Regions from separate parts of the Ensifer sp. PDNC004 genome, predicted to be linked through region 2. Evidence: predicted binding sites of a transcription regulator. Region 2 holds the regulator's gene; each other region holds the start of a gene.
What was found. The regulator LexA, encoded in region 2, represses DNA repair genes until DNA is damaged. The targets are predictions, from matches to a motif close to TGTTCNNNNTGTGTTCNG.
Positions count from the first base shown of each region.

Region 1: JVX98_RS32375 (ImuA family protein) is a predicted target of LexA. The motif match lies at 1,132-1,149, and genes of this name have one in related genera.
Region 3: parE (DNA topoisomerase IV subunit B) is a predicted target of LexA. The motif match lies at 1,406-1,423, and genes of this name have one in related genera.

Region 1 is NZ_CP070353.1:3,137,761-3,139,951, forward strand. It holds gene JVX98_RS23445 (CoA ester lyase) at 1-128, shown strand, start outside; gene JVX98_RS23450 (DUF1737 domain-containing protein) at 125-331, shown strand; gene JVX98_RS23455 (metallopeptidase family protein) at 567-1,001, opposite strand; gene JVX98_RS32375 (ImuA family protein) at 1,171-2,124, shown strand; gene JVX98_RS23460 (DNA polymerase Y family protein) at 2,039-2,191, shown strand, end outside.
Region 2 is NZ_CP070353.1:981,767-983,957, forward strand. It holds gene JVX98_RS12695 (hypothetical protein) at 34-330, shown strand; gene lexA (transcriptional repressor LexA) at 568-1,290, shown strand; gene JVX98_RS12705 (hypothetical protein) at 1,381-1,713, opposite strand; gene ligD (non-homologous end-joining DNA ligase) at 2,049-2,191, opposite strand, start outside.
Region 3 is NZ_CP070353.1:1,335,736-1,337,926, reverse strand. It holds gene parE (DNA topoisomerase IV subunit B) at 1-1,286, opposite strand, end outside; gene JVX98_RS14685 (alpha/beta hydrolase) at 1,499-2,191, shown strand, end outside.

The sequences.
Region 1 (2,191 bases), 2.0 Mb from region 2:
TCTCGGAAAATGCCGGCAAGGGCGTCATCAATCTCAACGGACGCATGGTCGAGCGGCTGCATCTCGACCAGGCCGTAAAGCTTGCCGCCAAGGCGGACCTCATCGAACAACGAAAGACAAGATCTTGAAACTCTACCGCTTCCTGACCGGTCCCGACGACGCCACCTTCTGCCACAAGGTGACGGCGGCGCTGAACCAGGGCTGGAGCCTGCACGGCTCGCCCACCTACGCCTTCAATGCCGATACGCAGCACATGCAGTGCGGTCAGGCGGTGGTCAAAGAGGTCGAGGGCAAGGATTACACCCCGGATATCAAGCTGTCGGAACAGTAGGCAGTTTAGCCCTCTCCTCGGGTTTAACCCGAGAACTAACCCTCTCCCCGATGGCAGGGAGTGGGGACGCGACGGACGCTTGGTCATCGCGAATAGTCGGCACGTGAAGCCCGTTTCTGGAATTGGGTATGAATGCGAGCGGGTGCCGCGCGTTTCCTTCGCCCCGCCTGCGGGGATGAGGTGCCTGCAGGCGGATGGGGCAGCCCTTACCGCACGATGATAGGCAAATGAAGCGTCAGCCGCCGACGTGCTCGACGCTGGCCTCGATCCGTTCCATGTCGTCGTCGGAAAGGCCGAAATGGTGGCCGATCTCGTGGATCAGAACGTGGGTGATGATGTCGCCGAGCGTCTCCTCGTTCTCCGCCCAGTAGTCGATGATCGGGCGGCGATAGAGGGTGATGCGGTTCGGAAACTGGCCGGTTTCCATGGTGAAGCGTTCGCTGATGCCGCTGCCTTCGAAGAGGCCGAGCAGGTCGAAAGGCGTTTCCAGCGCCATGTCCTCGAAAACGTCGTCGCTCGGGAAGTCGGCAACTTCGATGACAAGGTCGGTCGTCAGCTGGCGGAATTCCTGCGGCAGGTGGCCATAGGCCTCCAGCGCAAGCTGCTCGAAAGTGGTAAGCGTCGGTGCGTGGCGTTCCCGCCAATCATCGGTCTGGTCAATGCGGGCCATAGGCACTCCTTGTTGCCCTCCATATAGCGATTTTGCCTTTGTTTTTCGAGTGTTGAATTCCTTGACCACAGGGACAGGAATAAATTCTTAGAATTGGCTGTTGACTCATTTAGGAAGCTCTGGAATCTAATAGAACATAACATGAACATACTGATGGGAGTTGACCGTCATGGCCGACACAGCCGTGCAGCGGGAGACGGTACTTTCGCTCCGAGAAACCATAGCCAGGATCGAAAACCGTCGGCTTCCGGGCGTCGTGCGCACCGCCAAGGCGGCCGATCCCGGCGGCTTCCGTCAACGGGAAGAAGACGAACCAGGCCGCAAGTCGCTGGCGCTCGGCGTTCCCGATCTGGACGATCTTCTCGAAGGCGGTCTGCCGCTTGAAGGCATGACGGAAATCCGCAATGCCGAGACGCGCGATGCGGGTGCTGCCGCCGGTTTTGCCGCAGCACTTGGCGTGCTCTGCCAACGGGCGCGGCTTGAGAAGGGAGAGCCGGCCGCCCCCGTTCTCTGGATCAGCCAGTCGATGGCTTCCAACGAGGCGGGCATGCCCTATGGCCTGGGTCTGAAGGCCTTCGGTCTCGATGTCCGCGGCCTCGTCTTCAGCCTGCCGCGCACGATAAAGGACGCGCTCTGGATCGCCGAGGCTGCACTTTCCGTCCCGAGCTTCTGCGCCGTCATTCTCGAAATTCGCGGCAACCCGGCTGCCCTGGCACTCAGCGAGAGCCGGCGCCTGCATGTGCGCTCGCGCGCCGGCCACGTCCCCCTTCTGCTTTTGCGCCAATCCGGACACGAGGAGGCGAGCAGCGCCTTCTTCCGCTTCCTCGTCGAGCCGGCGCCGGCGCGCGAGCGACCGCTACCGGATGGATCGATGCTTCGCGGCAGCATCGGCCATCCCGTCTTTCACGTCATTGCCGAGAAGAGCAGGGCTCCTGCGCCGCTCGGCTTCTTCCTGGAGTGGAACCCCCATGACCGCCGCCTTTACCCCGTCGAGCCCCTATCAGCCGCTGCTGCGGCAGATCCACAACCAGCGCATTCTGTCGCTCGCCTTTCCGCATCTTCCGGCCGATCGGGTCGCGCGCAAGCGCTGGGGGAACTCGTGGCTTTCCCGCGGGCGTCCTGAGCATCCGCCCGTCGTCTTCGCCGACAAGGTGAAGAGCGCGATGCGTCTTGTCGCGCTCGATGGTTTT
Region 2 (2,191 bases):
TAGTGCCACCCCTTCATCAAGTGGACAATTCCCGTGCTTGCCGCCCTGCTTCTCGCTTCGATAGTCGCATCGCCCAATATGCCTGACGTCAAGCTCAGCGCCGCGACGGTGGATGAACTCCAGACCGATTTCGAACGGGCCGTGCCGTGCCATCAGATCGATGGACGCAACGTGTGGAAGGGCGCACTGGCGTTCTACATCCAGTCCTTCGTTTATGACGGCGACACACCCGTCGCGACCGACGCCGCCGACGCGGTGCTGCCGGAAGACAACAGCGCAGAGACGGTGAAGGAGTTCGAGGACGCCTGCTCGACCTCGCAAGCGACCTAAATCTCTCCTCATAGAGCCCCGTGATTCGCTCGAATCAGCTGCGCGACTGGCGTCATCCGGCGCGATTTTGGCACGCAACCGTCGCCGATAAGCGCCCTGCTCCCGCAAAAGTGACCGATCGGCACCCGCAGAAGCGGCCAATCGCCTGAATTCACGAAATTTTAGGCACTTGCGGAACACATATGGAACAGATAGTGTCTGTTCTTGATTTGTTTCACGCCTCTGGAGCGACGTGCCATGCTGACCCGCAAGCAACAGGAATTGCTTCTGTTCATTCACGAACGCATGAAGGAGTCGGGCGTACCGCCGTCATTCGATGAAATGAAGGATGCGCTCGACCTGGCGTCGAAGTCCGGCATCCACCGTTTGATCACCGCGCTCGAAGAACGCGGCTTCATTCGCCGGCTGCCGAACCGGGCGCGCGCGCTCGAAGTCATCAAGCTTCCGGAAGCCTACGCCGCCGGCCAGCAGCAGCCGCGCAGGGGCTTCTCGCCGAGCGTGATCGAAGGCAGCCTTGGAAAGCCGCCGGCGGCCGCTCCTGCTGCGCCGAAGCCCGCCCCGGTTGCCGAAAGTACGTCCGTTTCCGTCCCGGTGATGGGGCGCATCGCTGCAGGCGTTCCGATCTCGGCGATCCAGAACAACACCCATGACATCACCGTGCCGCTCGACATGATCGGCAGCGGCGAACATTACGCCCTTGAAGTGAAGGGCGATTCGATGATCGAGGCCGGCATCTTCGACGGCGACACGGTGATCATCCGCAACGGCAACTCGGCCAATCCCGGCGACATCATCGTGGCGCTCGTGGACGACGAGGAAGCGACGCTGAAGCGCTTTCGTCGCAAGGGCGCGTCGATTGCGCTCGAAGCCGCCAACCCCGCCTACGAGACGCGCATCTTCGGACCAGATCGCGTGAAGATCCAGGGCAAGCTCGTCGGGCTGATCCGCCGCTACCATTGAATTCCAGGCAGAACACCGAATCAAAAAAGAGCCTCGCCAAGGAAATTGGCGAGGCTCTTTCCATTTCGGGTGACCTGAAATCCAGATCGCCTATTCGTGGATCGTATATTCGCCGAGCTCGCAGAGATCCTGCGTGTCCTCGGTCGTATCGAGGGCCGAGCCCTCCTCGAATTCGAATCGCATGTCGTATTTGCAGACGTCCCGCCCGTCGGCAATGGTGATCTCCATGCTCTCGCCGGGGTTCAGGACCTGCCGACCGAAAACATCGTCTTCCCACTCATTGACGCCGACCGGCGACGTATAAAAGTTCGTCAGTACCACGCTGGTGTTGTTCTTCAGCTGGAAAACCAGGTCGTCAGCGTGCGCCTCAATAGCGGTCGCCGCAAAACACGCCAACGCCGTCAGGATCAGTCTCTTTTTCATTGATGCCATTGCCTCCGTTCTTAATGTTGACGGACGCTACCGATGCGGCTGATCTCAGCGGAGTCATCGCTCCCCCTCTACCGATTTCACCGAAGCGATAAGATCCGACGGAGGCATAGGAGACGTGGCTTGCGCGGACGTGGGGTCGCGAAACGACCCGCGCTGCCCTAGGGCAGAACGTCAAACCAACTTAAACGAGGTGAAAATATTGGAGGCCTCGCCCGGAACAGTAGAAATGCGAAATATCAATGGCTTGCGCGAGCGCGCTGCCACACTTGGCTGAAATATTTTCATTGAAAATTCAAAGGCGGCTGCCACACCCTGCCACACTTTTCTTACTCTGAATCGGTCCGCGGCAACTCGTCCAAGGTGAAGAGTGGCAATGCGTTGTCATCCCTTTGTTTCACGCCCTTGAAGGATGGATGCCGCAGCTTCCCGTCTTGTGTCCATGCCCGGTACTCGATGTCCGCGACGAGCA
Region 3 (2,191 bases), 350 kb from region 2:
GCGCGTTCGACCACCCAGTCGAGCAGTTTGTCGGCCTCGGCCGGATTGTCGGTCAGGTAGTGGTCGAAGGGATCGCGCAGCGCATTTTCGACGATGCGTTGCGCCTCGACGGTGGCGAGCTTGTCCTTGGTCTGGCCGACGAACTCCGGTTCGCGGATGAACACCGACAGCATGCCGGCGGCCGAGATCATCACGTCATCGGTGGTGATGAGCGCCGCGCGCTTGTTCTGCTTCAGCTCCGCGTAGTTCTTCAGGCCTTTGGTCAGCGCGATGCGGAACCCTGCCTCGTGCGTACCGCCTTCAGGCGTCGGAATGGTGTTGCAGTAGGAATGAACCTGCTGGTCGCCGCCATACCAGGTGACCGCCCATTCGAGCGAGCCGTGACCGTTGGCTTTTTCCGACTTGCCGGCGAAGATCTCGCGGGTGACGGTGAATTCCTTGCCGAGCGTCGCCGCCAGGTAATCCTTCAGGCCGCCGGGGAAGTGGAAGACCGCCTTGTCCGGGATCTCCGAGCCTTCCTGCAGCAATGACGGATCGCACGACCAGCGGATCTCGACGCCACCGAAGAGGTAGGCTTTCGAGCGAGCCATGCGGAAAAGCCGGCCGGGCTCGAAATGCGCGTGCGGTCCGAAAATGTCCGGGTCCGGATGGAAGCGGACGCGCGTGCCGCGGCGATTGTGCACGTCGCCGAGTTCCTCGAGCCCGCCCTGCGGAATGCCGCGGGAGAAGCGCTGGCGGTAGAGCTTGCGATTGCGGGCGACCTCGACTTCGAGCGCGTCGGAAAGCGCGTTGACGACGGAAACGCCGACGCCGTGCAGACCGCCCGAGGTCTCATAGGCCTTGCCGTCGAACTTGCCGCCGGCATGGAGCACCGTCATGACGACTTCGAGCGTCGACTTGCCGGGGAATTTCGGATGGTTTTCGACCGGGATGCCGCGGCCGTTGTCGGTGACCGTCAGGAACCCCTCGGCGTCGAGATGGACCTCGATGAAGTTCGCATGGCCGGCGACCGCTTCGTCCATCGAGTTGTCGATGACTTCGGCAAAGAGATGGTGCAGCGCCTTCTCGTCGGTGCCGCCGATATACATGCCCGGACGACGGCGGACGGGCTCAAGGCCCTCGAGCACCTCGATCGCCGACGCATCGTAATCGCTGCCGTCGCTGCCCTTCGGGGCAGGGCGCGGTTCTTCGCGCGCGATGGGGGCTGCAGCCACGGCCGGCTTGGCGCTCGGCTGAACGGGCTTCGGTTGCTCGGGCATTGAGAAGAGGTCGCTGTTGTCGTCCATGGGGCCGTTCGGATCGTTCCTGTCGTTCGGGAATGCCAGAGGCCTTAGCAAGCCCCAGGCTTTGCCGCCATCCCCCGGCGGTCGAATCACCTGAATTCTGCCAGACTCCCACAGGATACGCGAACAAAAGGAGAATTTCTGGCGCCGGCCGCCGGTGATTTATCGCACGAACGGCCGTGTTTCTGGCCAAGTGTTGCTTTGCGGTGCGGCCAATGGCAAGGCTTGCGGCCAAAGAGGGAGCCCGTCATTTGGCCGTGTCCACAGTTGTTTTTCCGTTTCGCGCCTGCCTGTTCGCCGTGGCCCTGGCAATTGCCGCTTCGCCGGCAGAGGCTCAGACGCTCAAGCCCTACAAGGACGAACTGTTCTCCTATGCCAAAGTGCTCGGCCAGGAGGATGGCGGCGACGACCTGACAGTCGATTACCAGGAACTGCGGGACATCAACGAGCGCGACGAAATCCCGGAGCGCCGGGTGAAGCGCGCCTATGTGTCGCTTGGCGTCAAGAGCGAGCAGGTCAACGAAACGCTCGATATCGGCGGCCGCGGGCTGGACGTGACCCGTGTCGGCCCCGATCGCGGCGCCGGGTTTTCGGTCATCTTCATCCACGGGCGCGGCGGCGACCGCCGGCTGGGTGCCAATGACTTTTCCTTCGGAGGAAACTTCAATCGGCTGAAGAACCTCGCCGTTGCCAATGGCGGCGTGTATTACGCCCCGAGCGTCCGGTCCTTCGATACGGCAGGGGCCGCCGATATCGCCGGCCTGGTGCTATACGCGTCCGAACGCTCCGGCGGCCGTCCGGTGGTGCTCGCCTGCGCCTCGATGGGAAGTTTCATCTGCTGGGGTGTCTCGCGCGACGCCTCCGCCGTCGCAGCACTCGCCGGTATGATCGTGATGGGCGGCGTCAGT